DNA from 3 places in the Kitasatospora sp. NPDC028055 genome. Region 1 is predicted to be linked to each of the others. Evidence: riboswitches for the same ligand, from Rfam matches in the RefSeq annotation. Region 1 holds a riboswitch; each other region holds the start of a gene.
What was found. Region 1 has a riboswitch for cobalamin ahead of AB0F71_RS15590 (ribonucleoside-diphosphate reductase subunit alpha). Riboswitches for the same ligand answer to the same signal wherever they lie in the genome.
Positions count from the first base shown of each region.

Region 2: it holds a riboswitch for cobalamin, as region 1 does, so the genes downstream of both, metE (5-methyltetrahydropteroyltriglutamate--homocysteine S-methyltransferase) here and AB0F71_RS15590 (ribonucleoside-diphosphate reductase subunit alpha) in region 1, are expected to answer to the same signal.
Region 3: it holds a riboswitch for cobalamin, as region 1 does, so the genes downstream of both, AB0F71_RS14360 (peptidase) here and AB0F71_RS15590 (ribonucleoside-diphosphate reductase subunit alpha) in region 1, are expected to answer to the same signal.

Region 1 is NZ_JBEZXE010000012.1:37,116-46,631, reverse strand. It holds gene AB0F71_RS15615 (hypothetical protein) at 1-170, opposite strand, end outside; gene AB0F71_RS15610 (glycosyltransferase family 2 protein) at 187-1,638, opposite strand; gene AB0F71_RS15605 (hypothetical protein) at 1,731-2,579, opposite strand; gene AB0F71_RS15600 (glycosyl hydrolase) at 2,702-4,156, opposite strand; gene AB0F71_RS15595 (hypothetical protein) at 4,296-5,228, opposite strand; cobalamin riboswitch at 5,677-5,809, shown strand; gene AB0F71_RS15590 (ribonucleoside-diphosphate reductase subunit alpha) at 6,002-8,407, shown strand; gene AB0F71_RS15585 (ribonucleotide-diphosphate reductase subunit beta) at 8,407-9,423, shown strand.
Region 2 is NZ_JBEZXE010000018.1:111,493-121,008, reverse strand. It holds gene AB0F71_RS20030 (TMEM175 family protein) at 1-169, opposite strand, end outside; gene AB0F71_RS20025 (CsbD family protein) at 332-535, shown strand; gene AB0F71_RS20020 (hypothetical protein) at 604-765, shown strand; gene metE (5-methyltetrahydropteroyltriglutamate--homocysteine S-methyltransferase) at 951-3,266, opposite strand; cobalamin riboswitch at 3,444-3,613, opposite strand; gene AB0F71_RS20010 (threonine/serine exporter family protein) at 3,849-5,381, shown strand; gene AB0F71_RS20005 (GDSL-type esterase/lipase family protein) at 5,478-6,413, shown strand; gene AB0F71_RS20000 (class I SAM-dependent methyltransferase) at 6,626-7,327, shown strand; gene AB0F71_RS19995 (helix-turn-helix domain-containing protein) at 7,354-8,073, opposite strand; gene AB0F71_RS19990 (hypothetical protein) at 8,146-8,655, opposite strand; gene AB0F71_RS19985 (SMI1/KNR4 family protein) at 8,848-9,393, opposite strand.
Region 3 is NZ_JBEZXE010000010.1:135,878-145,393, forward strand. It holds gene AB0F71_RS14335 (CoA-acylating methylmalonate-semialdehyde dehydrogenase) at 127-1,626, shown strand; gene AB0F71_RS14340 (acyl-CoA dehydrogenase family protein) at 1,623-2,777, shown strand; gene AB0F71_RS14345 (enoyl-CoA hydratase/isomerase family protein) at 2,777-3,850, shown strand; gene mmsB (3-hydroxyisobutyrate dehydrogenase) at 3,847-4,734, shown strand; gene AB0F71_RS14355 (enoyl-CoA hydratase) at 4,731-5,510, shown strand; cobalamin riboswitch at 5,609-5,750, shown strand; gene AB0F71_RS14360 (peptidase) at 5,848-6,915, shown strand; gene AB0F71_RS14365 (flagellar hook-length control protein FliK) at 6,950-7,429, shown strand; cobalamin riboswitch at 7,602-7,730, shown strand; gene AB0F71_RS14370 (prenyltransferase/squalene oxidase repeat-containing protein) at 7,837-9,408, shown strand.

The sequences.
Region 1 (9,516 bases):
GTGTCCTTGCCGAAGCCCCAGACCCGGCCCTGCTCGGTGGGGGCGGCGAGGTGGACGGTGGTGGGCCGCTGGTGGTCGAACCGGATCGGGTGGTCTCCCCACACCACGGGGACCGCCACGGTGACGGCGACGACGACGGTCGGCAGGATGAAGATGGCAGGGCGCTTCAACGGTCGTGACTTCCGATCAGGCCGGCTTGGCGATGACGACGAACTTGTTCTCCTCGCGCTTGAGGAACTTGATCAGCCCCCGCAGCCCGCCCCAGCCCTCCAGGAAGGAGAACACCGGGATGCAGGCCACCACGACGATCGGCTCCCACCACTTGCGCCGGTGGTTGGCCGAGGCGACCACGTTCAGCCGCAGCCCCTCCCAGTAGGTCCAGATCACGTAGGCGAAGTTGATCGCCCACAGCAGCACCACGGACTGGGTGACCGGTGAGGTGTTCCAGGTGCCGGTGAACCAGGCGACCAGCAGCACCAGGCCGACGTGCTGCAGCGGGCCGAGCACCCAGCTGACCATGCCCATCCCGATGAACAGCCGGTACCGCAGCGGGATGGTCTTGTTGAAGCAGAGCGCGACCAGGCCCCAGGCCCAGCGCTCGCGCTGCTTGAGGAAGTCCTTGACGCCGGCCGGCGAGGCGCCGTAGCAGCGCCCGTTGAACCAGTCGCTGCGGCCCGGGTAGCGCTGGCAGAAGTTCAGCGCCATCTGGGCGTCCTCGACGATGGTCTTCGGCCCGAAGTCCCAACCGATGGTGGCCTCCACCGAGGAGCGCACGATCAGCAGTTCGCCGTGCACTCCGGCGATCGGGGTGCCGGTGCCGGTCATCGCCCGGAAGCGGGCGATGTCGTCGGCCGGGCGGATCGCGTCGGCGAGCCAGGTGAAGGTGGAGACGGCGTTCTCCCGGGGGTACGTCAGGATGCCCTGCGCCATGTGCTTGGCGTCGTCCCCGGCCCGGCGCTGCCGGTTGACGAACTGGGCGACGGCGGCGGCGGTGTCCGGCCCGACACCGGTGTCGTCGTCCATGTGCAGCACCCAGACGTCGTCCTGCGCCTCACCCTCCTCGATCCGCAGCTCGTGCGAGTAGTGGTTGGCGCGGGCCTTGAACTTGGTGCCGTTGGCCGTCTCGTACGCCTTCGGCACGGTCACCACCCGGATCAACGGGTGGCGTTCGGCCAGCTCGTCGATCTTCTCCGCGGCGGCGCAGCCCTCCTCGGTGAGGATGTCCACCCTCATCCAGGGGAAGTACGGCGGCAGGTGCTCGACGTACGAGAGCACCGAGCGCTCCAGCGCCGGGTAGGTGTCGTGCCGGCCGATGGTCGGCACCAGCACGATCAGGAAGTCGTCCTCGGCCGGCGCGGGCGGGGTCATCCGGTCCACCTGCCGCAGCCGTCGGCGGACCATCAGCACCCCCTGGAAACCGATCAGCACGCCGAACACCGGCATGCCCCACAGGATGGTGATCGCCCAGCCGAGCGGGGTCGGGTTGGGCACGTACGCCCAGATCGAGAAGGCGAAGATGATCACGAAGGCGGTGTAGAACGGCAGCACCCGGGGCTTCCAGGACATCTGTCGCTCGGCGAGCCGGGCGGCCTCGCGGGACGTGGTGAGCACCGTCCGCGCAGGGGCTGTGGACGTCATGGCGGAAGTCGTTCCTCGTCTGGTGTCGGTCGGTCGATCGATCGGTCCGGTCGGTCCGGCTCCGGTGGGGGGCGCGGCCGAGCGGTGGGCGGTCAGGCCTGCGGCGGGCGCTGGGCCGGCGGCGCGTCGGCGGGCGGCGGCACGACCGGGCCGGGGGCCTGCGGGCCGGCGGCCTGCGGGCCGGGTACGGGCGGGGCGGCGGGCCACTGCTGCTGGACCGCGGTCGGCTGGTACGTCGCCGCCTGGGGCGGCTGCTGGGCGTACGGGCCCGGCGCGGGCGGCACCGCCTGGGGCGGCGCAGGCGGCCAGGCGGCGGGCTGGGCCTGCGGCTGCGGCTGCGGCTGCTGGTACCACACCGGCTGGGCCGGCGGCTGCTCCGGCCACCCGGGCTGCGGTTGCCCGGGCTGTAGCTGGCCCGGCTGCGGCACTCCGTACGGCCCCGGCAGCGGCCCGCCCGGAGCCGCGCTCTGCGCGGGCGGCCAGGCCGTCCCGGCCGAGGAGCCCTCCGCCTGCTCCCGCCACTTGGAGCGGGCGAGCAGCACGATCAGCGTCGCCGTGACGACCACACCGAGCGCGAAGGTGGCGAGCTTCAGTCCGCCCTCGGTCGTCCCCGTGAACCACTGCCGCTGCGGTTCGTCCAGCAGCGCGCCGGTCAGGCTGCGCACCCGGTTGTAGCCCTCGACCAGTGCCACGCCCGCCGCCACGCCGAGCGCCCAGCCGCGCCCGCGCAGCAGCAGGATGCCCGCGGCCAGGTACAGCAGGCCGTAGTTGAGGCTCCCGGTCTCGGCGTCCACCGAGGTCCCGCCGTAGTAGAAGATGCCCTTGAGGTAGGTCGCGAAGCCGACCTGCCCGAAGCAGTTGTAGGCCGCCCAGCCGAGCAGCACCACGCCCCAGCCGACCGCCAGGCCACCGGCCCCGCGTATCGGACGTGTCTGTGTCATCCCCGCACCCCGCCCCTCCGGTCCTCTTCCGACCGTCCGCCGAACCCTCGGGTTTCGCCGCCACAGGATGCCACACGGCACAACGGACCCGGAATTCCGCCGGTTCAACGGCTCCGGACCGGTCAGCGGACGTGCAGCCCGCCCCAGTCGAGGCTCCCGCCGGACGGCCCGGAACCGCCGGTGATCGCCAGCGGGCTGTGGTAGGTGGCGTTGACGTCCGCCCCGGAGTTCCGCGGCTGGTCCGGGGCCAGGTTGTCGGAGGTGAGGGACTGCCCCCAGACCGTCCAGATCGTCCAGGGGGTGCGGCTGAGGGTGTCCGGCTGGCGGGAGTTGACCGGCACGGCGAAGGACTCGGCGAGCATCCTCGGCTTGTGGTAGGCGGCGAGCCCGTCGTAGTAGCGCTTGGTCCACACCTCGCCGGTGCCGATCGGGTGCGCCGGGCTGCCGCTGTAGTCGTCCACCCCCACCACGTCGACGTACTGGGAGCCCGGGTAGTAGTCCCACGGGTCCACGCCCGGGGCGCCGTCCCAGGACACCGGCGTCCAGACGAACAGCAGGTTGTGCAGGCCCCTGGTCTCCACCAGGTACTTGTAGGTGATCCGCCACAGCGCCTGGTAGTCGGCCGGCTTCTGGCCCGCCCACCAGAACCGGCTGGCACAGTCCTGGACGTTCATCTCGTGGTAGGGGCGCAGCAGCACCGGCACGTCGTGGGCGGCCAGGTACTCCAGGTGGTCGGCCAGGTAGGACAGGTCGGTGATCAGTGCGCGGTACTCGGGGGTGTCGCCCCCGGCGTCCACGACCCGGCCGAACCAGCCCGGGTCCTTGGCCGCCGGGGAGTTCGAACAGAGCACCCGGTCGAAGGACTTGACGCCGGACCCGGGATAGGGCTCGTGGAAGGACATGCCGACGATTCCGGCCGGGGCCCCGCCGTTGTCCGGCAGTGCGGTGGTGCTGCCGTCGCAGTTCTGCTGGACACCGGAGCCGTCGTAGGTGCCGTCGTCGGCGCGCGGGTGGCCGGACCAGACGGCGGTCATCAGGTCGACGGCGTCGTCGGTGTACTGCCAGCCGGCGCGGCAGGTGGGCCAGCGGCCGGCCGAGTAGGAGCGCGGGTTGCCGACGCCCCAGGCGTTCTGGCCGTAGCCGGGGCCGAGGTCGGTCTCCATGAAGCCGGGCAGCCGGCCGGTGATGTCGGCGGCCTTCTTGTAGTAGTAACCGACCTGCTTGGTGCCCCGGTAGTCGCCGTACTCGGGGTTGTTGCGCTCGTTGTGCGCCTCGACGTGCTGGCCGATCACCGTGCCGCCGCTGTGCCCGGTGCGGGCCTGGGCCTCCAGGTCCGCGAGGAACTGCTGGACGGCGCGGGCGTTCGGCGAGGCCTGCGGATCCCGGGCCAGCAGGTCCCGGCCCACGTCCGGTGGCAGGGTGCGGCCGGGGGCGCCGACCGACACCGGCACCCGAATGGGTAGCCCGACCTCGGTCCGGTCGTCGCGGTCCAGCAGCACGAGACTGCCGGCGGCGACCACGACGCCGGCCGCGGCCAGGACGGCCGGCTTACCGCGCAGGGCTCTGGGCAGGGCCACGACCGCTCCTCCGGTTTCTCGCCGGCGCCGACCCCCACGGACGCAACCGGAACACGCGTACGAATGACTCCGACGAGAGCCTGCCACACTCCCCCGGTCCCGGCGAACAGGTCCGCCGGGACCGGGGTGTCACAGCGGGTCAGCCGGTCGCGGCGGCCGTCGGCGTGCCCTGCGAACCCGGCGTGGCGGAGCCCGCCGCCTTGGCCCGCTGGAGCAGCTGGGCCTTCACGTGCTCGGCGAACCCGGAGGCCGCCGCCGTCGCGGTGGCGTCAGGGGCGTTGCCGCCCTTCGCCGAGCCCTCGACGGTGAAGTAGGCGTACCGGCCCAGGCTGCTGTGCGTGCCGGTGCAGCCGGGGTTGGCACAGAACGCCGGGGCGCCCGGCGCGGGCAGGCCCTTGAGCTGCCCGGTGTAGTTCTTGATCGCCGTCTCGGCCTGGATCTTGTGGTCGAAGACTGCGACGCCGACGGTCACCGCGCTGTCGCCGGAGACGTACGTCGCCCGGAGCACCTTCTGGCAGCCCTGGTCCCCGAGGACCTTGCCGAGCCCGCCGGTGGTGGAGTTGCCGTCCCAGCAGGGCTGGTCCAGCGAGACCACGGTCCGGTTCCAGGACACGCCGTTGACCGTCACCTGCAGCGCGGAGAACAGTGCCCCCGCATCCTGCGGCGCCGGGTCGGTGGCGGCCTCCCAGATCGGCTTCGACGGGTCCTCCGGCTGCCCGCCCGGGGTCGCGCCGCCGTTCGACGGGCCGGGGGTCGGCTTGCCCGAGGCGGGTGCGGTCGCGACCGCACCGCCGCCGGGCTTGGCCGGGTCGTCCTTCTTGCCGAACAGCAGCACTCCACCCGCGACCAGACCGCCCACCAGGACGACGGCCACCGCGCTGCCGATGATCTTCACCCGGCGCTTGCGCCTGGCCTCGGCCTCGTTGCGGTCCGCCAGCGCCGCCCAGTCCGGCTCGACGCGCTGCGGCGGGACCGGCTGCTGAGGCGCGACCGGCTGCTGCGGAGGACCCGACTGCTGCGGAGGCTGCTGCCACTGCGGCTGCGGAGCCGGCGGCTGAACCGGCTGGGGCACCGGCGGGACGGGCTGGGAGAACGGCTGCGCGGCCGGCGCCACCGGTCCGTACGAGGCCGGCGGCGGGCCGAAACCACCGCCCGGCGGCGGCACCGGACCCGGCCCCACCGGCTGCTGATTCTGTGCGCCCCCCGACCCGGCGGGAGGCGTCCCCTGCGGCCCGTGCCCAGGTACACCAGTTCCGTCGCTCATGCGCCCAGATCGTAGGGCATGACCCTCACCGTCCCTCGGCCCGGTGACCGATCCGTATCGAAACCCGGACGCCCGGCGCGCCGGCCCCGGGTGTCCGACACCCGGATCCGAGGCGTCCGGCGGGCGGCCGCGACACGTCCGGAGCGTGCTTCCGGGCCTCGGACGACCACGAACCGCCACCGGCCCGGGCACAACCCGTCATCGCGACAACACACCACGCCGCACTACATGTGGTGTCGCATCGAGGAGACACCACTACATGTATGCTCGCTTCTGCTGTCGATGCAGGGGAACCCGGTGGGAATCCGGGACTGCCCCGCAGCGGTGTGCGGGCGGCTCCAGCAGCCGTACCGCGAGTCCGAGTACCTGCCGAACAGCGTGCGCCACGGCCCTCCCGCAGAGGCCGCGCCGGCACCCAGCACCACCCCTCCGGGCCTCGCGGGCGGGCCGGGGAGACACCTCGCGCGGCGCTCCTGCGTCCGCGCCGTGCTCCCCTGCCCAGATCGGCCCGGGTGACCCCGATCACCGCCGCACGATCGCCGCCAGGAGAGAGCGCCTTGACCACCGCTGCCTCAGTCACCCTGCCCGCCCAGGGCTCCGGTACCGCCTTCACCGACCCGACGGTCTCCGACCCCGGCGGTGCTCTCCTGCGGCTGCTCACCGACCGCAGCGCCGACCTCACCGAGGTCGACCCCGGCCATGTCGCCGCCGCCGCGCTGCGCGGCCGCCACGCCGGCTCGGACTTCGCCGAGCTGCGCGGGCTGGCCGTGGACGCCGCCGCGTCGATGATCGCCGAGGACCCCCAGTACTCGAAGCTGGCCGCCCGCCTGCTCGCCCTGGAGATCGTCGACGAGGCGAACAGCCAGGGCTCGACCTCCTTCTCCGCCTCGATCGCCGTCGGCCACGCCGAGGGCCTGATCGGCGACACCACCGCGGCCTTCGTCGCCAAGCACGCCGACGCCCTGAACGCGCTCGTCGACACCAAGGGCGACGACCGCTTCGAGTACTTCGGCCTGCGCACCGTCCAGTCCCGCTACCTGCTGCGCCACCCGATCACCCGCAAGGTGATCGAGACCCCGCAGCACTTCCTGCTCCGCGTCGCCTGCGGCCTGGCGGTCGGCGACTCCGAGCAGTCGGTGCGCGAGGTGTCCGAGCTGTACGGCCTGATGAGCCGTCTGGAGTACCTCACCTCCTCGCCGACGCTCTTCAACTCCGGCACCCGGCACCCGCAGATGTCCAGCTGCTACCTGCTGGACTCGCCGCTGGACAACCTGGACTCGATCTACAACCGCTACGCGCAGATCGCCCGGCTCTCCAAGCACGCCGGCGGCATCGGCCTGTCCTACTCGCGCATCCGCTCGCGCGGCAGCCTGATCCGCGGCACCAACGGCAAGTCCAACGGCATCGTCCCGTTCCTGCGCACCCTCGACTCCTCGGTCGCCGCCGTCAACCAGGGCGGCCGCCGCAAGGGCGCGGCCTGCGTGTACCTGGAGACCTGGCACGCCGACATCGAGGAGTTCCTGGAGCTCCGCGACAACACCGGTGAGGAGGCGCGCCGCACCCACAACCTCAACCTGGCCCACTGGATCCCGGACGAGTTCATGCGCCGCGTGAACGCCAACGCCGACTGGTCGCTGTTCTCCCCCGCCGACGTCGCCGAGCTGGTCGACCTGTGGGGCGCCGAGTTCGACGAGGCGTACCGCAAGGCCGAGCTGGCCGGCAAGGCCGTCCGCACCATCCCGGCGCAGACCCTCTACGCCCGCATGATGCGCACCCTCGCGCAGACCGGCAACGGCTGGATGACCTTCAAGGACGCCTCCAACCGCGCCGCCAACCAGACCGCGCTGCCCGGCCGCACGGTGCACTCCTCCAACCTGTGCACCGAGATCCTGGAGGTCACGGACGACTCCGAGACCGCCGTCTGCAACCTCGGCTCGGTCAACCTCGGCGCGCACGTGGCCCCCGGCGCCACGGCCGACGACCTGCTCGGCGCCATGGACTGGGAGCGCCTCGACGCCACCGTCCGCACCGCCGTCACCTTCCTCGACCGCGTGGTGGACATCAACTTCTACCCGACCACCGAGGCCGGTACGTCCAACTCCCGCTGGCGCCCGGTCGGCCTCGGCGTGATGGGCCTCCAGGACGTCTTCTTCAAGCTGCGGATCGACTTCGACTCCGCCGAGGCCGCCCGCCTGTCCACGCTGATCGCCGAGCGCATCATGCTCACCGCGTACGAGCGCTCCGCCGACCTGGCCGAGCAGCTCGGCCGCCACGAGGCCTACGGCGAGACCCGCGCCGCCCGCGGCGAGCTGCACATCGACCACTTCCCGAGCGCCGCCCCGGAGTGGACCGACCGCTGGACGGCGCTGCGCGCCCGCATCGCCGAGACCGGCCTGCGCAACTCGCTGCTGCTCGCGATCGCCCCGACCGCGACCATCGCCTCCATCGCCGGCGTTTACGAGTGCATCGAGCCGCAGGTGTCCAACCTGTTCAAGCGCGAGACCCTCTCCGGTGAGTTCCTCCAGGTCAACCCGTACCTGGTGCGCGAGCTCAAGGAGCTCGGCGTCTGGGACCAGCAGACCCGCGACGCCCTGCGCGACGCCAACGGCTCGGTCCAGGAGCTGGGTTGGCTGCCGGAGCAGGTCCGGTCGCTGTACCGCACCGCCTGGGAGCTGCCGCAGCGCGCCCTGATCGACCTGGCCGCGGCCCGCATGCCGTACCTGGACCAGAGCCAGTCGCTGAACCTGTTCATGGCGGCGCCGACCATCGGCAAGCTCAGCTCGATGTACGCCTACGCGTGGAAGGTCGGTCTCAAGACCACCTACTACCTGCGCTCGCGCCCCGCGACCCGGATCGCCCAGGCCGCCTCCGGCACCGCCCGTGCCGCCGCGCCCGTGCCGGTCAACACCCCGACCCTCACCCCCGAGGAAGAGGCCGCGCTGGCCTGCTCCCTGGAGAACCCCGAGTCCTGCGAGGCCTGCCAGTAATGACTGCCGACGACCGCAAGATGCTGCTCGACCCCGGCTTCGAGCTGACCCTGCGCCCGATGCGCTACCCGTCGTTCTACGACCGGTACCGCGACGCGATCAAGAACACCTGGACCGTCGAGGAGGTGGACCTGCACTCCGACGTCGCCGACCTGGCGAAGCTCAGCGAGGGCGAGCGCCACCTGATCGGCCGCCTGGTGGCGTTCTTCGCGACCGGTGACTCGATCGTCGCCAACAACGTGGTGCTGAGCCTCTACAAGCACATCAACTCGCCCGAGGCGCGGCTGTACCTCTCGCGGCAGCTGTTCGAAGAGGCCGTGCACGTCCAGTTCTACCTGACGCTGCTGGACACCTACCTTCCGGACCCGGAGGACCGCAACGCGGCCTTCGCGGCGGTGGAGAACATCCCCTCCATCCACCAGAAGGCCCAGTTCTGCTTCAAGTACATGAACGCCGTCGACCACATCGACTCGCTGCAGACCAAGGAGGACCGGCGGGCGTTCCTGCTCAACCTGATCTGCTTCGCGGCCTGCGTCGAGGGTCTGTTCTTCTACGGCGCGTTCGCGTACGTGTACTGGTTCCGGAGCCGTGGCCTGCTGCACGGTCTGGCCACCGGTACCAACTGGGTGTTCCGCGACGAGTCCATGCACATGGACTTCGCGATGTCCGTCGTGGACACCGTGCGCGAGGAGGAGCCCGACCTCTTCGACGAGGAGATGGCCAAGCAGGTCACCGAGATGCTGGAGGAGGCCGTCGCGGCCGAGCTCCAGTTCGCCCAGGACCTGTGCGGTGACGGTCTGGCCGGCATGAACACCGACTCCATGCGCCAGTACCTGGAGGCCGTGGCCGACCAGCGCCTGGCGCGGCTCGGGATGCCGATCCGGTACGGGTCGACCAACCCGTTCGGGTTCATGGAGCTCCAGAACGTCCAGGAGCTGACCAACTTCTTCGAGCGCCGGGTGTCGGCGTACCAGGTCGCGGTCGAGGGCTCGGTCTCGTTCGACGACGACTTCTAGGTCGATATCGTTCAGCACACAGCGGAGCCGCCGTCATGGCGGCTCCGCTGTGTGATCTCCGGTGTTCAGGTGTTCAGGTGTTCAGGGGGAGTA
Region 2 (9,516 bases), on a different contig from region 1:
AGCTCACCACGTACGCGAAGTACGACGGCCACTGCGCCCCGAGCGCCCGCCACAGCTCCGCCGCCCCGTGCGCCTGCGGGATCTTGATCTCCAGCACCAGCAGGGTGATCGCGATCGCGAACACCCCGTCGCTGAACGCCTCGATCCGGCCCGTGTCCCTGGTCTCCACCGGCAGAGCATCTCAGCCGGGCGGCCGCACCCCGCCGCACAACGCGCCAGGAGACCGATCCGCCCCGGTGCATGGAAGGGCGATTACGGGGCAAACGCAGACGAACAGGCGGTGGCACCACGCCACCGACGGACGACGGACCACGGACCACGGGAGGACCGCATGGGCAGCCTGTCGAACAAGGCGCAGGAACTGGCCGGGAAGGCCAAGGAGAAGGCCGGGGACGCAACCGGCGACCAGAAGCTCAAGGGCGAGGGCCAGGCCGATCAGGTCGAGTCGAAGGTCAAGCAGGCCGCGGACGACGTCAAGGACGCCGCGCGCGGCGCCGCCGACCGGGTCGAGGGCGCCCTCAGGCGCGACCGCTGACGGCGGCACCCGATGCCGGGCACGAGCCCGACGGCGGACACGAAGAGACGAAGGGGAAGGGGAACGACATGGCACTGCTCCTGTTCATCCTGCTCATCGCGGTGGTGTTCGGCTTCGTGGGTGTCCTGGTGAAGGGGCTGCTGTGGCTGCTCCTGATCGGGATCGTCCTCTTCGTGGGCGGCCTGGTGTTCGGCGGCCTGCGACTCGGCAGCCGCCGGGCCGGGAGGTAGCACGGACCAACCGGGGCGAGGCCGGAGCCGGGACCGGGGCCGGGGTCGACCGGTCGGCCCCGGCCCCCCGCCGCCGCCCCCGCCGGAAGTCCTGCCCCTGAATCACCGACCCCAGGCGCGACACCGCCCCCGCGCGGGGGCGGGCCCGGCAGCCGTGCGCCGGGCCCGCCCCCGAACTCTCGTGCTCAGCCCGTGAGTTCGGCCCGCAGGCGGCGGGCGGCGCCGACCAGGCTCTCCAGCGAGGCGCGGGTCTCGGGCCAGCCGCGGGTCTTGAGGCCGCAGTCGGGGTTGACCCAGAGCCGCTCGGCGGGGATCGCCGCGAGACCGGCCCGGAGCAGCTCGACGGCCTCCTCGGTGCTCGGCACGCGCGGGGAGTGGATGTCCCAGACGCCCGGGCCGACCTCGCGCGGGTACCCGGCGGCGGCCAGCTCCCCGGCGACCTCCATGTGCGAGCGGGCGGCCTCCAGGGAGATGACGTCGGCGTCGAGGTCGTCGATCGCGGTCATGATCGCGCCGAACTCGGCGTAGCACATGTGGGTGTGCACCTGGGTGTCGGCGCGCACACTTGAGGTGGCCAGCCGGAAGGCCTCGGTGGCCCAGTCCAGGTAGGCCGGGCGGCCGGCGGCGCGCAGCGGCAGGGTCTCGCGCAGGGCCGGTTCGTCCACCTGGACGACGGCGGCGCCGGCGGCCTCCAGGTCGGTGACCTCGTCGCGCAGGGCGAGGGCGACCTGCCGGGCGGTCTCGGCGAGCGGCTGGTCGTCGCGGACGAAGGACCAGGCGAGCATGGTGACCGGGCCGGTCAGCATGCCCTTGACCGGACGGTCGGTGAGGTCCTGGGCGTAGCGGAACCAGTCGACGGTCATCGGGTGCGGGCGGGAGATGTCCCCGGCCAGCACCGGCGGCCGGACGCAGCGGGTGCCGTAGGACTGCACCCAGCCGTGCCGGGTGGCCAGGTAGCCGGTGAGCTGCTCGGCGAAGTACTGGACCATGTCGTTGCGCTCGGGCTCGCCGTGCACCAGGACGTCCAGCCCGGCCTTCTCCTGGTAGGCGATGACCTCGCGGACCTCCGCCGCCATCCGCTCCCGGTACGCGGCGGCGTCGATCCGCCCGGCGGTCAGGTCGGCGCGGGCGACGCGCAGTTCGGTGGTCTGCGGGAAGGAGCCGATGGTGGTGGTCGGCAGCAGCGGCAGTGCGAGCCGGGCCCGCTGGGCCTCGGCCCGTACGGGGTAGGGCTGGGCGCGCCGGGCGTCGCCCGGGGTGACGGCCGCGGCGCGGGCGCGGACGGCCGGGTCCCGGGTGATCGGCGAGGTGGCGCGGGAGGCCAGGTCGGCGCGGTTGGCGGCGAGTTCGGCGGTGATCGCGCCGGTGCCCTCGCGCAGGGCGCGGGCCAGCAGGGCGGCCTCGGTGGCCTTCTGCTTGGCGAAGGCCAGCCAGCGGGCGATCTGCGGGTCGATGTCGCGTTCGAGGGTGGCGTCGATCGGCACGTGCAGCAGCGAGCAGGACGGCGCGACGTCGACCCGGTCGGCGAGCCCGAGCAGGGTGGCCAGGGTGGCCAGCGAGGCGCCCAGGTCGTTGATCCAGATGTTGCGCCCGTCGATCACCCCGGCGACCAGGCGCTTGCCGGGCAGCCCGCCGACGGCGGCGAGGTCCTCCAGGTTGGCGGCGGCCGGCCCGGTGAAGTCCAGCGCCAGGCCCTCCACCGGGGCCTTGGCCAGCACCGCCAGGGCGTCGCCGAGGCGGTCGAAGTAGCTCGCGACCAGCAGCTTCGGCCGCTCGGTCCGCGCGCCCAGCTCGCGGTAGGCCCGGGCGGCGGCGTTGAGCTCGGCCGGGGTCCGGTCCTGGACGAGCGCGGGCTCGTCCAGCTGCACCCACTGCGCGCCCGCGGCCCGGAGTGCCGCGAGCAGCTCCGCGTAGACGGGCAGCAGCCGGTCCAGCAGGGTGATCGGCTGGAAGTCGGGGGCCACCCCGGGCGTCGGCTTGGCGAGCAGCAGGTAAGTGACCGGTCCGACCAGCACCGGACGGGCGTCGTGGCCGAGCGCGAGGGCCTCCTCGAACTCGGCGACGGCCTTGGCCGGGTTCGCGGCGAAGGCGGTGTCCGGACCCAACTCCGGGACGAGGTAGTGGTAGTTGGTGTCGAACCACTTGGTCATCTCCAGCGGAGCGACGTCCTGGTTGCCGCGCGCCATGGCGAAGTAGCCGTCCAGCGGGTCGGCGTCGACCGCCTCCCGGTGCCGCGGCGGGATCGCGCCGACCGCCACGGTGGTGTCCAGCACGTGGTCGTAGAGCGAGAAGTCGCCGGTCGGGACCTCCTCGATGCCGGAGTCGGCGAGCTGCTGCCAGTTCCCCCGGCGCAGGTCGGCGGCGGTGGCCAGCAGTGCCTCGGCGGTGACGGCGCCCTTCCAGTAGCCCTCGATCGCCTTCTTCAACTCCCGGCCCCGGCCCTGCCGGGGGTAGCCGTGGGCGGTGGCGAGGGTCGCCGCGGCTGCGGACTTCGTGGTCAAGGGACTCTCCTTCGCGAGTCTGATTCCTCAAGTGCCCGGCGACGGGGGCGAGGACGCGAAGGGACGACGGACCGGACGGGCGCCCGTACACGGGTACGGCTCCGTCTGGTGTGGTCGCCGACCCGCCCTCGAGGTCACCGGATGGCCGCGCGCGAACGGTCGCGCCCGGGCAGTGGCAGGTCTTCGGACTCGCGGGCCCGCCCGTCCTCGTCGAGGACCGGCACCTACTGGCCGTCGCTTCCCAGACCCGACCCGGGCCCAGTGCGTATGACGGCGGTCGTTCCCGCTCACCGCTGCGGGGCAGTCCCGGACTGGCCTGTTGAAAGGCGTCACCGGGTTCCCTCTTACGACGCCCCGCCTGGCGGACGGGGCGAACCAGCTGCACCTGCCACCCTACGTCCGGCCCGCCGGTTTCCGGCCGGAGAACCGCGCAATCGTCCGCATGGTGAGACAGCGCCGGCCCGCCGAGCGGGGCGCGCGGATCTTCCCGCACTCCGGGTGCGACGTTCACGAAGTGGTGACGATGGGTAGTCGAAGGAGTGCCGAGAGCAGCCGAGTTGGGGGGTGGTCCAGGGAGCGACGATGCGGGAACACGAGGAGAGCGGTGCGCGGGCCGGGACGGACGGGCCGGACGGTTCGCGGGTGCCGTCGCAGGGCGGACCGGGCGCGGCCGAGGAGGCCGATCCCGGCTCCGGAAGACCGCCCCGGGCGGTGGGTGGCGCGGTCCGCTGGCCGGAGCAGATGCTGCCGCTGCTGCGTTCCCCGAACTCCGCCCACCCGGCGGCCGGGCACGGCGAGGAGGAGGACGAGGGTGCGGCCGAGCCGGGGCCCGCCGCGGTCGCCGCCGTGCTCGGACTCGCGCTGCTGGTGGGCGAGTTGATGCTGACCTGTGGCGAGGGCGCCGAGGACGTCGAGGCGGCGATGCTCGCCGTGGCGCGCACCTACCGGGTCCGTCCCTGCGACCCCCAGGTCGCCTTCACCCGGGTCGCGATCTCCTACCGGCCCGGCCACGGCGACCCGCCGGTGACGGCCGAACGCTTCGTCCGCCGCCCCACCGGGGACTACTCCGGGCTGGCCGCGCTGTTCCGGCTGGTCACCGAGATCACCGCGGGCGGGCTCGCCGTGGACGACGCCCACCGGCGGCTGCGCGCCGTGCGCCGGCACTGCCGCCACTACCCGGCCTGGGTCCTGGTCCTCTCCTCCGGCCTGCTGGCCGGCGCCGCCACCCTGCTGGTCGGCGGCCGGGCCGACGCCCGGGCCTGGCTGGTGTTCGTGAGCGCCGTGGTCACCACGGTGGTGGGCGGCGTGCTGGCCGACCGGGTCGAACGGCACGACCTGCCGGAGTTCTACCGGATCGCGGCGGCCGCGACCCCGGCCGCGGTGGTCGGCATCCTGATGTCCTTCAACCAGCTGCAGCTGCGCGGCTCGGTGGTGATCACCGGCGGGCTGTACGCGCTGCTGCCCGGCTGGCCGATGGTCGCGGCCGTGCAGGACGGCCTCGCGGGCTTCTACCTCACCGCCGCCGCACGGCTGTTGGAGGTGCTGTACCTGCTGGCGGGCGTGGTCGTCGGGGTGATGACCGTGCTCTACATCGGGGTCAACAACGGCGCGGACCTGGCCGCCGAGAGCGGCCCGGCCGCCACCTCCAACCCGCCGCTGCAACTCGCGGCCGCCGTCCTGCTCGCGCTGACCTTCGCGGTGCTGCTCAACACCGAGCCGACCACCCTGCCGGCCGTCCTGGTCAACAGCGCGGCGGGCTGGACCACGTACTCCGTGCTGGCCGACGCGGGCACGGAGCCGATCGTGGCCACCGGCCTGGCCGCCGTCCTGGTCGGCCTGTCCGGCCAGCTGATGGCCCGCTACCGGGGCGGCTCGGTGCTGCCGTACGTCACCGCGGCCCTCGGGTCGCTGCTGCCCGGGTCGCTGCTGTACTTCGGGCTGCTCGCCTTCGTCCGCGGCGAACCGGAGGCCGGCCTCGGCCGCCTCGGGCACGCCACCGCCACCGCGTTGTCCCTGGCCATCGGCGTCAACCTGGGCCGGGAGGCGGCCCGGCTGTTCCTCCCGGCGCGGCCGTCCGCCCCGGCCGTCCGGCACCGGGGCCGCCACCGGCGCTGAGGCACCTCGCCGGGCCGGCACCAGCCGCTTCGCGGGCCGCTGCGCGGGCCGCATAGAGTGCGCTGATCATTCCGACTGAAAGGCCACGGCGTCACGGTGACCGAGTCCCACCCCCACCTCCTGTTCTCCTTCGGCACGCTGCTGGACCAGCAGGTCCAGACCGCGCTCTTCGGACGCACCGTCGCGACCACCCCGGCGTCCCTGGCCGGGTACGCGACCAGGCCACTCACCATCACCGACGAGGCCGTGATCGCCACCAGCGGCCAGGACGTGCACCTGACCCTGGAACGCAGGCTCGGCAGCACGGTCGAGGGCGCCGTCCTGCGGCTGAACGACGAGGAACTGGCCGCGGCCGACGCGTACGAGGTCTCCGACTACGCCCGGCGACAGGTCCTGCTCACCTCGGGCGAGACCGCCTGGGCCTACCTGGACGCGAACCCGCTGCGCTCGGCGGCACGCATCGTCATCGTCGGCGACAGCATCGCCTACGGGCGCTGCGACCCCCAGGGCGGCTGGACCGGGCACCTGGCGGCGGCCCACATCGCGGCGGACGAGACCCGGAACCGGGTCTTCAACCTCGCAATCCCCGGCAGCACCCTGGCGGACGTCAGCGCGCAGACCCCCGCACTCCTGCCTCCCCGTCACCCGGACACGCTGATCGTGGCGGCGGGGATCAACGACTCCGCCCTGCCGCTCGCCGCGCCGGGCGACGACCACGACGGGCTCACCCACCTCACCGGCCACCTCGACTCGCTGGCCGCGACGGCCCGGCGGCACAACGCCCGTCTGGTCGTCGTCGGACCGGTCTGGCTCGACGAGACACGCACCGGCGACTACGAGGGCCTCCGCTTCACCACGGACCGGGCGCTCGCACTGCGCACGCTCCTCCGGACCTGGTGCGCGGACCACCACATCGACTTCCTCGACCTGTGGGAGCCGCTCCGCGACCTGCCCCACCTGCTCGTCGACGGCCTGCACCCCGACGCGGAGGGGCACAAGGAGCTCCACCGGTACCTGGACACCCTCGGCTGATCGCGGAGGGACCGGACCTGTCGGTGGTCGGCCCGAGCGGCTGCGGCTGACCATCCTGGTCGGCCCGTCCGTCCCCGGGGACGGACGGGCCCGGCGCGACGCACCGGGCCAGGCGGGCACGCAGGCTCCCGCGCCCTGTGAAGGCGACCTGGCCGTACCGGGCGAGCGATTCGTTCAAGACCTCGCGGCGACCGCCACCGAGACTGGCCCGCATGACCGATCGCGCCTTCACCCCCGCCGCCGGCCGCCTCGCCCCGCTGCGCCTCTACGACCCCATCGTCTCCCTCACCCGCGAACGCCTCTGGCGCAGCCTGCTCGCCATGCACGCGGCTCCGCGCCCCGACGACGTGATCGTCGACGTCGGCTGCGGCACCGGCTCGCTGGCGCTGCTCCTCAAACGCGTCGAACCGCGCACCCGCATCATCGGCATCGATCCCGACCCGGGCACGCTCGAACTGGCCCGCCGCAAGGCCGCCGCCACCGGCACCACCAACGGCACCGGCCCCGCCACCAGCACCACCAACGGCCCCACCAACGGCCCCGAGTGGCTGACCGGCATGGGCGACGCCGTCGCCGATCTGGTCGGCACCGAGGCCGCCGACACCGTCGTCTCCAGCCTCGTCCTGCACCAGTGCCCCGTCCCCGTGAAGCAGGCCGTCCTCGCGTCCATGCACGCGGCGCTGCGCCCCGGCGGCAAGCTGGTGATCGCCGACTACGGGCGCCAGCGCACACCGGCCATGCGCCTGGCCTTCCGCATCGTGCAGTTCGCGGACGGCAAGGAGGACACCCGGCCCAATGCGGACGGCATCCTGCCGCGGCTGATCGCCGAGGCCGGGTTCCGCGGCGTACGCGAGGCCGAGACGGTCGCGACGGTCACCGGCTCGATGTCGATCTACGTAGCCCACCGCGAGTAGGCCGAACGCGAGCCCGTCGGACGCGATTAGGCCGGCCGCGAGCCGGTCGGGCCCGGTCCAAGGGCGCCCGGGCCCGAGGCCCGCAGCACCGGCAGCACCCGCGACGGGGTCAGCCCGGTCATCTCCCGCATCTGCCGGGTGAAGTGCGCCTGGTCCGCGAAACCACCCGCCACCGCCGCCTCGGCGAGCGTGCACCCCTCGCCCAGCGCGTCGGCCGCGCGGGCCAGCCGTAACCAGATCCGCCAGCGCGACAGTGGCACCCCCAACTGCCGCCGGGCCAACGCCCGCAGCCGCTGCGGCGAGAGCCCGACCTGCGCGGCCAGCCCCGGCAGCGCGACCCGGTCGTCCGCGAGCGCCGCCATCGCCGCCCGCAGCCGCGCGTCCAGCTCGGCCGACGGCCGCACACCGGACGATCGGACGTCCGCCTCCGTCAACTCCCGCCACCGAGGCGCCACGCAGACGCCGTCGACGTGCTCCGCGCGAAGGCGGTCCGCAAACGCACAGCGCGGGTCGACGTAGAACACCAGCACCCGGCGGGTCGGCGCCATCCGGTGCCGCACCATCGGCGGCACCACCACCGCCTCGCCCCGGTGCCGGACCCCGCCCCCGTCCGCGATCGTCACCTCGCCGCCCGGCACCGCGACCGCGACCTGGAACGCGGCGTGCCGGTGCGGCGCGCTGTCCGCGAGCGGCCCCTGGTACAGCGCGTAGCCCGTCCCCACGACGAAGCGCGGCTCCGTCCCCACTGTCCCCTCCGGCTCCCACCGCTCCATCCGGAGCCCGATCGGCCGGAAATCACCGCCGCCACCGGGGCACCGTCAACTGCGCGCGCCAGGACCGGCGCCGAGGCGGCCGAGCATCGCCATCACCATGATCCGCATCTGCTTGTCGTTCGTCACCGCGCAGTGGGCGTCGACACCCCGCTCGTCCGGTTCCTCCTTCGGGTCGACCAGGCCCAGCCGGATCAGGTCGACGGCGTACTCCCGGCACTGGGCGTAGCTCTCGGTGGCACTCACCGCCTCGACGTGGTCGATGCGGGTCGGATCCCCGGCGCGCAGCAGCGCCGGGGTCGGTACCGGCCCCAGCACCTCCTCGAGCCACTCCGAGACCGTCTCCCGGGAACTGCCCCGCTCCAGCTCCGAAGCGGACGCGGCGGTGAGCGCCAGGTGGACGAGGAGCAACCCGAACCATCTGGCGACCTCGGCCGGAGGAGTGTCCCCACCATCCGGCGGCATCACGGCCCGGTACAGCCCGGCCAGATCATCGGTACTCGCGGCGGCGATGACGGCCTTCACGGCGCTGCCGAGCGCAGCCTCGTCGGTGCTCACGTCAGTGGTCCTCCCCACAATCGGCAGGCGCCAACTTACCGCCTCCACCGGGGAATCGGCACGACTCGACGATCGTTCACCCCCGGGCCGGACACACGTGCGAGGAGGGGCGGGAACGAGGCCGGGCGCCGCAGTCACATCCCCGACGTCCTGGCGCTGACCCGGTCGGGTTGATGGCTGACGGCTGGTCACCTACTGCAGCCACTCGGTGTACCACGTGCGAAAGCAGGGGCTCACTGGGACGAAGCCGCCCCAGTCCGGATCGATCTGCCAGACCTCGCCCTCTCGTGGGCCGTTCAGGATCAGCCTGAGGTAGCTGCCGCAGCCCTCTTCGGCCAGCATGAGCGTGCCCCCGGTCAGTTCACCGGTCGATGCGCCGATCCGGCCAGGCAGCGGTTCGGTGAGAAGGAACGGCTGGGCGAGTCGGCCCGGCAGCCGGTCTTCTTCCCACTCATCGTCCACCGCCCAGTCCTCGCCGGCCTCCGGGCGAGGGACGGTCAACGGCATCAACCCGTGGCCGGGCCCGGCAGGCCCGTTGCCCACCTCCGCGACGAAGGACCGGTACTCCGCTGACAGATTGATGCCGTGGACTTCCTCGAACGCCCTGATCTCCGCCTCCGGCAGAGCCGGCGCCAGCTCGTACCGGTGTGTACCCGCCCCGAAACGCGACCGCTCCGGGTCCCGTGCTGCCAGCTCCCGTATCCGAGCGCGTACACCGCTCTCGTCCCAGCCCTTCATCCACCGACCGTAGCAATGACGTCCGAGCCCGGTCCGCCGCACCTTCTCGCTCCCGCGCCACGATGAAAGATCCGGAGAAACCCATGGACCGGGACCGTAGCTCCCGGCGCTGACCTCCCCAGA
Region 3 (9,516 bases), on a different contig from region 1:
CACACCTGCTCCCCCGACGCTGACGTCAACCGCCGGACCGCCGTAGGCGCGCACGACCGTGCGCCCGGACGGTGGCGGTGGTCTCTCCATTCCTCCTCTCCCCATCCACGATGAGAGAAGGAACCGATGGTCCGTGAACTGACCCATTTCGTCGGCGGCAAGCGCGTCGCCGGGACGTCCGGCCGGTTCGGCGACGTGTACGACCCCAACACCGGCCGGGTGCAGGCCCGGGTGCCGCTGGCCGACCGGGCCGAGGTCGAGGCGGTGATCGCCGACGCCGCGCAGGCCCAGCCCGAGTGGGCCGCCTGGAACCCGCAGCGGCGGGCGCGGGTGCTGCTGCGCTTCCTGCAACTGGTCGAGCAGGAGAAGGAGGACCTGGCCCGGCTGCTCTCCGCCGAGCACGGCAAGACCGTGGCCGACGCCCACGGCGACATCCAGCGCGGCCTGGAGGTGGTGGAGTTCGCCGCCGGGATCCCGCACCTGTTGAAGGGCGAGTTCAGCGACAACGCCGGCACCGGCATCGACGTCTACTCGATGCGCCAGCCACTCGGCGTGGTCGCGGGCATCACGCCGTTCAACTTCCCGGCGATGATCCCGCTCTGGAAGGCCGCGCCCGCGCTGGCCTGCGGCAACGCCTTCGTCCTCAAGCCCTCCGAGCGCGACCCTTCGGTGCCGCTGCGCCTGGCCGAGCTCTTCCTCGAAGCGGGGCTTCCCCCGGGCGTGCTCAACGTCGTCAACGGCGACAAGGAGGCCGTGGACACGCTGCTGGAGGACCCCCGGGTCGAGGCGCTCGGCTTCGTCGGTTCGACCCCGATCGCCCAGTACGTCTACGCGACCGCGGCAGCGCACGGCAAGCGCGCACAGTGCTTCGGCGGCGCGAAGAACCACATGATCGTGATGCCGGATGCCGATCTCGACCAGGCCGCCGACGCCCTCGTCGGCGCCGGCTACGGCTCGGCCGGCGAACGCTGCATGGCGATCTCGGTCGCCGTCCCGGTCGGGGAGGAGACCGCGGACGCGCTGGTGGCGAAGCTGGTCGAGCGGATCGCCGCCTTGAAGGTCGGCCGCTCGGACGACCCGGCGGCCGACTTCGGTCCGCTGGTCGGCCGCGACGCCCTGGAGCGGGTCCGCGGCTACCTGGACCTCGGGGTCCGGGAGGGAGCCGAACTCGTCGTGGACGGACGGGACTTCCGCCTTCCCGGCCACGAGGACGGCTACTTCCTCGGCGCCTCGCTGTTCGACCGGGTCACCCCGGGCATGCGGATCTACCGGGAGGAGATCTTCGGCCCGGTCCTGACCGTGGTCCGCGCCGCTGACTACGAGGAGGCGCTGCGGCTGCCGAGCGAGCACGAGTTCGGCAACGGCGTGGCCATCTACACCCGGGACGGCGACACCGCCCGGGACTTCGCCCGCCGGGTGAACACCGGCATGGTCGGGGTCAACGTGCCGATCCCGGTGCCGATCGCCTACCACACCTTCGGCGGCTGGAAGCGCTCCGGCTTCGGCGACCTCAACCAGCACGGCCCGGACTCGATCCGCTTCTACACCCGTACCCGCACCGTCACCTCGCGCTGGCCCTCCGGGGTCAAGGAGGGCGCGAGCTTCACCATGCCGACGATGGGATGAGCACGGTGCACGCAAGTGACCTGACGGACGACCAGCGCGCCGTCGCGGAGGCGACCCGGGCCTTCGCCGACGAGCACCTCGCCCCGCACGCGGTGGCATGGGACCGGGACGAGCACTTCCCGGTCGACGTGCTGCGCAAGGCGGCGGACGTGGGCCTGGCCGGTGTGTACGTGCGCGAGGACGTCGGCGGCTCGGAACTCTCCCGACTGGACGGGGTGGTCGCCTTCGAGGCGCTCGCGACCGGCTGCCCGTCGATCGCCGCCTACCTGTCCATCCACAACATGGTCGGCTGGATGGTGGACCGCTACGGGACCGGGGCGCAGCGTGCCCGCTGGCTGCCGGCGCTCTGCACGGCCGAGCAGTTGGGCAGTTACTGCCTCACCGAGCCCGGCGCCGGCTCCGACGCCGCCGCGCTCACCACCCGGGCCGTGCGCGACGGCGACCAGTGGGTACTGGACGGCGTCAAGCAGTTCATCTCCGGGGCAGGCACGTCCCAGGTGTACGTGGTGATGGCGCGCACCGGCGGCCCGGGGCCGGGCGGCGTCTCCGCGTTCCTCGTGGACCGGGACGACCGGGGGCTGTCCTTCGGTCCGAACGAGCACAAGATGGGCTGGAACGCCCAGCCGACCCGGCAGGTGCTGCTGGACGGCGTCCGGCTGCCCGCCGACCGCCTGCTCGGGGCGGAGGGCGAGGGTTTCCGCATCGCCATGGCCGGCCTCAACGGCGGCCGGCTGGGCATCGCGGCCTGCTCGCTGGGCGGCGCCCAGAGTGCGTTGGAACGTGCGGTGACCTACCTCGCCGACCGTGAGGCGTTCGGGGCCCGACTGCTGCACGCCCAGGCGCTGCAGTTCCGACTCGCCGACATGGCGACGGAGTTGGAGGCGGCGAGGGCGCTCGTGTGGCGCGCGGCGACCGCCCTGGACCGGGGCGACCGGCGGGCACCGCAGCTGTGCGCGATGGCCAAGCGGCACGCCACCGACACCGGCTTCGAGGTCGCCAACCAGGCGCTCCAACTGCACGGTGGCTACGGCTACCTCGCCGAGTACGGCATCGAGAAGATCGTCCGCGACCTGCGGGTGCACCAGATCCTGGAAGGGACCAACGAGATCATGCGCGTCATCGTCGCCCGCGGCCTGACCGGGGCCGCCTGATGACCGGGAACGACACCGAGGAGGTCCTCGTCCAGCGGGAGGGCCGGGCCGGGCTGATCGTCCTCAACCGGCCCGCCGCCCTGAACGCCCTCACCCACGGCATGGTGCGGACGGTCTCGGCGGCCCTGGACGCGTGGGAGCAGGACGAGCGGGTCGACACCGTCGTCGTCACCGGCGCCGGCGACCGGGCCTTCTGCGCCGGCGGCGACATCGTCGCCATCCACCGCGCCGCCACCGGCGGCGACCAAGGCGCCGTCGAGGAGTTCTGGCGCGACGAGTACCGCCTCAACGCCCGGATCGCCCGGTACTCCAAGCCCTACGTCGCCGTCATGAGCGGCATCGTGATGGGCGGCGGGGTCGGGGTCTCCGCCCACGGCAGCGTCCGGATCGTCACCGAGACCACCCGGGTGGCCATGCCGGAGACGGGGATAGGCTTCGTGCCCGACGTGGGCGGCACCTACCTGCTCGCCCTCGCCCCGGGCGAGCTGGGTACCCACCTCGCCCTGACCGCGGGTTCGGTCGGCGCCGCGGACGCGCTGCTCTGCGGGCTCGCCGACCACTTCGTGCCGGCCGAGCGCCTCCCGGCCCTGCTCGACGACCTGGCCGAGCTGCCCGTGCACGACGCCCTCGAACGGCACGTCGAGCCCGCCCCGCCCGGCCGGCTGGACGGGCAGCGCGGATGGATCGACAGCTGCTACGCGGCCGGCACGGTCGAGGAGATCCTCGACCGGCTGCGGGACAGCGGTGAACCCGAGGCGAAGAAGGCCGTGGACCGGATCACCGCCAACTCGCCCACCGCCGTGAAGGCGACGCTGGCGGCGCTGCGCCGGGCCCGGGCGCTGGGCCCCCTGGAGGCCGTGCTCGACCAGGAGTACCGCACCTCCTGCGCGGCGCTCGCCACCCGGGACCTCGCGGAGGGCATCCGGGCCCAGGTGATCGACAAGGACCGTTCGCCACGGTGGAGCCCGGACACCCTGAGCGCCGTCGAACCCGCCGCCGTGGCCCGCTACTTCGCCCCGCTCGGCGAGCGCGAACTCGGCCTCGCCGCCACCACACCGCTGGAGCGCTGGTGACCCACGACATCGGATTCATCGGACTGGGCAACATGGGCGGCCCGATGGCCGCCAACCTGGTCAGGGCCGGGCACCGGGTGACCGGCTACGACCTGGTGCCGGAGGCATTGCGGCAGGCGGAGGAGGTGGGCGTCCGCCCGGCGCGGTCCGCGGCCGAGGCCGTCCGCGGGGCCGACGTCGTCATCAGCATGCTGCCGGCCGGCCGCCACGTCCTGGCCGCCTACGCGGAGCTGCTGCCCGCCGCCGGCCCGGGAACGCTCTTCGTCGACTGCTCCACGATCGACGTCGCGGATGCCAGGGCGGCGCACGAGCTCGCGGTGACCGCCGGGCACCGCGCGGTGGACGCACCGGTCTCCGGCGGAGTGGTCGGTGCGACGGCCGCGAGCCTCACCTTCATGGTCGGCGCGGAGAAGGAGCACTTCGAGAGCGCCCGCCCGGTGCTGGAGGAGATGGGCCGCAAGGTGGTGCACTGCGGCGCGCCCGGTGCGGGGCAGGCGGCGAAGATCTGCAACAACATGATCCTCGGCATCTCGATGATCGCGGTCAGCGAGGCGTTCGTGCTCGGGGAGAGCCTGGGGCTCAGCCACCAGGCGCTGTTCGACGTCGCCTCGACGGCCTCCGGCCAGTGCTGGGCACTCACCAGCAACTGTCCGGTCCCCGGGCCGGTGCCGGCCAGTCCGGCGAACCGCGGGTACCCGGCCGGGTTCGCCGCCGCGCTGATGGCCAAGGACCTCGGACTGGCCGCCGGGGCCGCCGAGGCAGCGGGCCTGCCGACCGAACTCGGACGCAGGGCGGCGCAGCTGTACGCGGACTTCGCGGCGGCCGAGGGTGCGGGCCTGGACTTCTCGGCGATCATCACCACGTTGCGGGAGGGCGGCAAATGACCGAGACCTACGAGACGATCCTGGTCGAGCGCAGGGGACGGGTGGGGCTGATCACGCTCGACCGGCCGAAGGCGCTCAACGCGCTCAACACGCTCCTGATGAACGAAGTCGTCGCGGCCGCAACGGACTTCGACCGGGACCCGGACATCGGCTGCCTGCTGGTCACCGGCTCGGAGAAGGCCTTCGCGGCCGGCGCCGACATCAAGGAGATGCAGCCCCTCGAGTTCGTCGACGCCTACCTCGGCGACTGGTTCGCCGCCTGGGACCGCTTCGCCGCCCTGCGCAAGCCGGTGGTGGCCGCCGTCGCCGGCTACGCGCTGGGCGGGGGCTGCGAGTTGGCGATGATGTGCGACATCCTGCTGGCGGCGGACACCGCGAAGTTCGGGCAGCCGGAGATCAAGCTCGGCGTCATCCCGGGCATCGGCGGCTCGCAGCGGCTCACCCGTGCGATCGGCAAGGCGAAGGCCATGGAGCTGTGTCTGACCGGCCGGACGATGGGCGCCGAGGAGGCCGAGCGGGCCGGACTGGTCTCCCGCATCGTCCCCGCCGACCGACTGCCGGCCGAGGCCCTGGCCACCGCCGAGACCGTCGCGGCGATGTCCACTCCGGCGGCGATCATGCTCAAGGAGGCCGTCAACCGGTCGTACGAGACCACCCTCGCCGAGGGCGTCCGCTTCGAACGCCGTCTCTTCCACGCCGTCTTCGCGACGGCTGATCAGAAGGAGGGCATGGCGGCCTTCGCGGAGAAGCGCCCGCCGGAGTTCCATCACCGCTGACGGCACTCGCGGTGCGCCGCCCCTCGTCCGGGGCGGCGCACCGCCCGTCGCCGGTGCCGCCGTGATGTGACGCACGATCCCTTGACCCGGTCTTTTCCGTTTCGCCATGATGAGCCGTCACGTTGTGACTCCGTCGACGGGGGAAGTCCGGTCCGAATCCGGCGCTGACCCGCAACGGTAGGCCGCCGACGGCATTGTCGGTGGCGAGCCCGAGTACCCGTCGGCGGGGATGTGTCGTCCCTCCCCCCGTCGTGGTCTGCGGGCCGGAGCTCCGAGGGCTGCCCGGCCTGGTGCCGACGTCCCCCGGGCCCCTGCGTCCAGGCCCGGAAAGGCACCCATGCCCGCGCTCCGCCGCCCCCTCGGTCTGCTCGCGATACCCGCCCTGGCGCTCGCCACCGCGCTCCCGGCGGCCACCGCCGCCCACGCCGACACCACATCCTCCCGGACCGTTCGTCCCGACGCCGCCGCGGGCGGCTGGCTGGCCCGCCAGCTGGTGGACGGCGACCACTTCGAGTCCGTCTTCAACGGCACCGCCTACCCCGACCAGGGCCTGACCGTCGACGCCGTGCTGGCCTTCGCCGCCTCGCACAGCTCCGACGAGGCCGCCGCGAAGGCCACCGCCTGGCTGGCGAAGCCCGAGATCGTCTCCGGCTACCTCGGCGACGGCACCACCGAGGCCTACGCGGGCGCCACCGCGAAGCTGCTGCTCGCCGCCGAGGTACGCGGAGCGGACCCGGCGTCCTTCGGCGGCGTCGACCTGCCGGCCCGGCTGCGCTCGCTGCAGACCGCCGAAGGACGGTTCTCCGACCGCTCGCAGTGGGGCGACTACAGCAACGCCTTCGGCCAGTCCCTCGCCCTGATCGCCCTGCACCGCTCCCCCGGTGGCGCCCCCGCCGCGGCCGTCGACTTCCTGGCGAACAGCCAGTGCGCGGACGGCGGTTACCCGGTCTCCTTCGGCCAGCCCACCTGCACCAGCGACCCCGACGCCACCGCGCTCGCCGCCCAGGCCCTCGCCGCCACCGGCCGTACCGCCAAGGCGGACGCCGGCCTCACCTGGCTCGCCGCCCACCAGAACGCCGACGGCGGCTTCGCGGCCGCCGGGGCGACCACCTCCAACGCCAACACCACGGGCCTGGCCACCGAGGCACTGCTCGCCGGTGGGCGCCTCGGCGCGGGCCTCAAGGGCTGGAGCCGGCTGGTGAAGTTCCAGCAGGGCTGCTCCGCCGACCCGGCGGTGCGCGGCGCGGTCGCCTACGACGCGACGGGCTTCAACGCGGGCAACGGCGCCCGGGCCACCGCGCAGGCCGTCCTCGGCCTGGCGGGCGCCCCGCTGGCCACCCTCTCCGCCGCCGGGGCCCGCCCCGACGCCCCCACCCTGGCCTGCCCGACTCCGGCCGCCCGCTGACACGTCCAGGCCTGATCCCACGAGGAGAGTTCCGATGACCGACACCCTCACCCCGGCCCGCCCCGTCCGCCGGATGCTCGGGTCGATCGCCGCCGCGGCGGCCCTCACCGCCGGCCTGCTCGGCGTCTCCGCCGTCCAGGCCCCGCAGGCCCGGGCGGCGGCCTGCAGCGGAACCACCGGCGTCACTGTCGTGGTCGACTTCACCGCCGTCGGCGGCGGCATCGAGACCGGCTGCGCCCCCGGCGACCCCGCCAACGGGCTCGCCGCGCTCACCGGCGCCGGGTTCTCGTACGCCTTCCACCCGCGCTTCCCGGGCTTCGTCTGCAAGATCAACGCGCTGCCCGCCACCTGCACCAACCCGACCGGCAGCGCCTACTGGTCGTACTGGCACGCCCAGCACGGCGGGCCCTGGTCGTACAGCAACCTGGGCGCGGGCAGCTACGACCCGGCCCCCGGCGACGTCGAGGGCTGGTCCTTCGGTGCCGGCGCCCAGCCGGGCATCACGGCGCCCTGACACGTGAGCGCACCGGCGCCCCGTCCTCCCTGAGGAAGGGCCGGGCGCCGGTGCTCAGGGTCGGCCACCCTGCCCGGAGTTCCGGGTGTCCGCCCGCCCGTGCACCACCGCGAGGACCGGCCGACGAGGTGGTGTGAGCTACCTGACGATCCGTTGACTCCCTGTTGACCGGCGTGGTCTGATGAACCGGTTTTAGCCCTCGGCGTTCAGGGGAAGCCGGTCCGACTCCGGCGCTGACCCGCAACCGTAGGCCCACCTCGGTGGGTGAGCCGGAATGCCTGGACCGGGGGCCTGTACACACAGCACTTGCGTCGTCGCGGACTACGACGCAGCTCTTGACGGCCCGTGTCCCAAGGCGGCCGTCGGCTGCGCCATGGTCTCCTGCGTCGACCGACGAGGGAGTCGTCGTGAGGGTCAGCAGCAGTCGCACACGTCACACAAGCCGGGACCTCGCCTCCCTGGTGGTCGCCGGAACCGTCGCGGCCGCCGCCTGCGGAACGGTCCTGCTCGGACACCCCGGCACCGCCGCCGCCGACCCGATCCCGTCGCCGACCCGGCCGCAGGCCGCCGCCGGCACCCGTCCCGACGGCGCCACCACGGCACCGGCCCCGGCCGCCGGGCGCACCCCCGACCTGGGCAAGGGCAGCGCCTACCTGACCGGTCCGGCCCAGCTGATCGACGGTCACTACTACGAGGCCTTCCCGACCTTCGCCGACTTCGGCCTCACCATCGACGGGGCCTACGCCCTCGCGGCGACCGGTACCGATGACGCCGCGCTGCGCAGGATCGTCGACTTCCTGGACCAGCAGGGCAAGGACCCCAACGAGCGGACCGTCAACGACTGGACCGCCGTCGGCACCGAGTACGCGGACGGCGGCTCGATCGGCAAGGAGGCGCTGCTCGCCGAGATCGTCGGCCGCGACCCGCGGGCCTTCGGCGGCCACGACCTTATCGCCGCCCTGGACCAGGCCCTCTGCGCCAAGGCCGACCAGAACACCGGCTGCGCGGCACCCGGCAACTACACCTACGCGGCCTCGGTGTTCTCCCAGTCGCTGGGCGTCATCGCCCAGGTCCGGGCCGGGGACGCCACCAACGCCGCGCCCGCGATCGCCTACCTCAGGGGCCTCCAGCACCCGGACGGCTCCTGGCCGAGCCTGATCCCCGCCACCGGCGACTCCAACGTGGACAGCACCGCGATGGCCGTCATGGCCCTCGCCCTCGTCCCCGGCGACGAGGCGGCCCAGGCCGTCGACAAGGGGCTCACCTGGCTCGCCGCCCAGCAGCTGCCCGACGGCGGATTCCCCGGCGCAGCCGGCGACTCCACCAACTCGGCTGCCCTCGCCGTCCAGGGCATGACGCTGCGCAAGGCCGGCTACGGCGGGCAGATCACGAAGGCGCTCGACTTCCTCGCCGGCCAGCAGAACGGCGACGGCGGGTTCAACGTCGCGTCCGCCGGGCAGCGGGGCTCGAACGTCCGCGCGTCCACCCAGGTGGTGGGCGGTGCCACCGGGATCTCCTTCGGCACGCTGTCCAGGAACCTCGGCGGCACGCCGACTCCGACGCCCACTCCGACGCCGACTCCGACCGGCACGCCCACCGGGACCCCCACTGGCACGCCCACCGGCACGCCCACTGGCACACCGCCTGGCACACCCACCGGCACGCCGAGCCCGACGGGCTCGCCCACCTCCACCGGATCCGCCTCGCCCACCACCGCTCCCGCCACCAGCGGCGGCCCGACCAACTCGCTGACCAACTCGCCGACCAACTGGCCCGCCGACGGCGTCGATGCGCCGGCCGGAGGCGGCGGTGCCCCCGCCGAGGGCGTGGCGGCGCGGACCGGGTCCGGCAGCCTGGCCAGCACCGGCACCCCGGCCCTGGCCCTGACCGCGGGCGCCGGTCTGCTGACCGGCTTGGGCGCCGCGGCCGTCATCCTCGCCCGTCGCCGCAACGCGGCCGCTCCGGGGCGTCACCGGTGAGCCGGGGACTCCGTGAGCGGCTCCCCCGACTGCTCGGGGCGGCGGCGCTGACCTTCGCGCTCGCCTTCGGCGGCGTCGCCGTGGGCGCGGCCCCGGCTGCTGCGACGC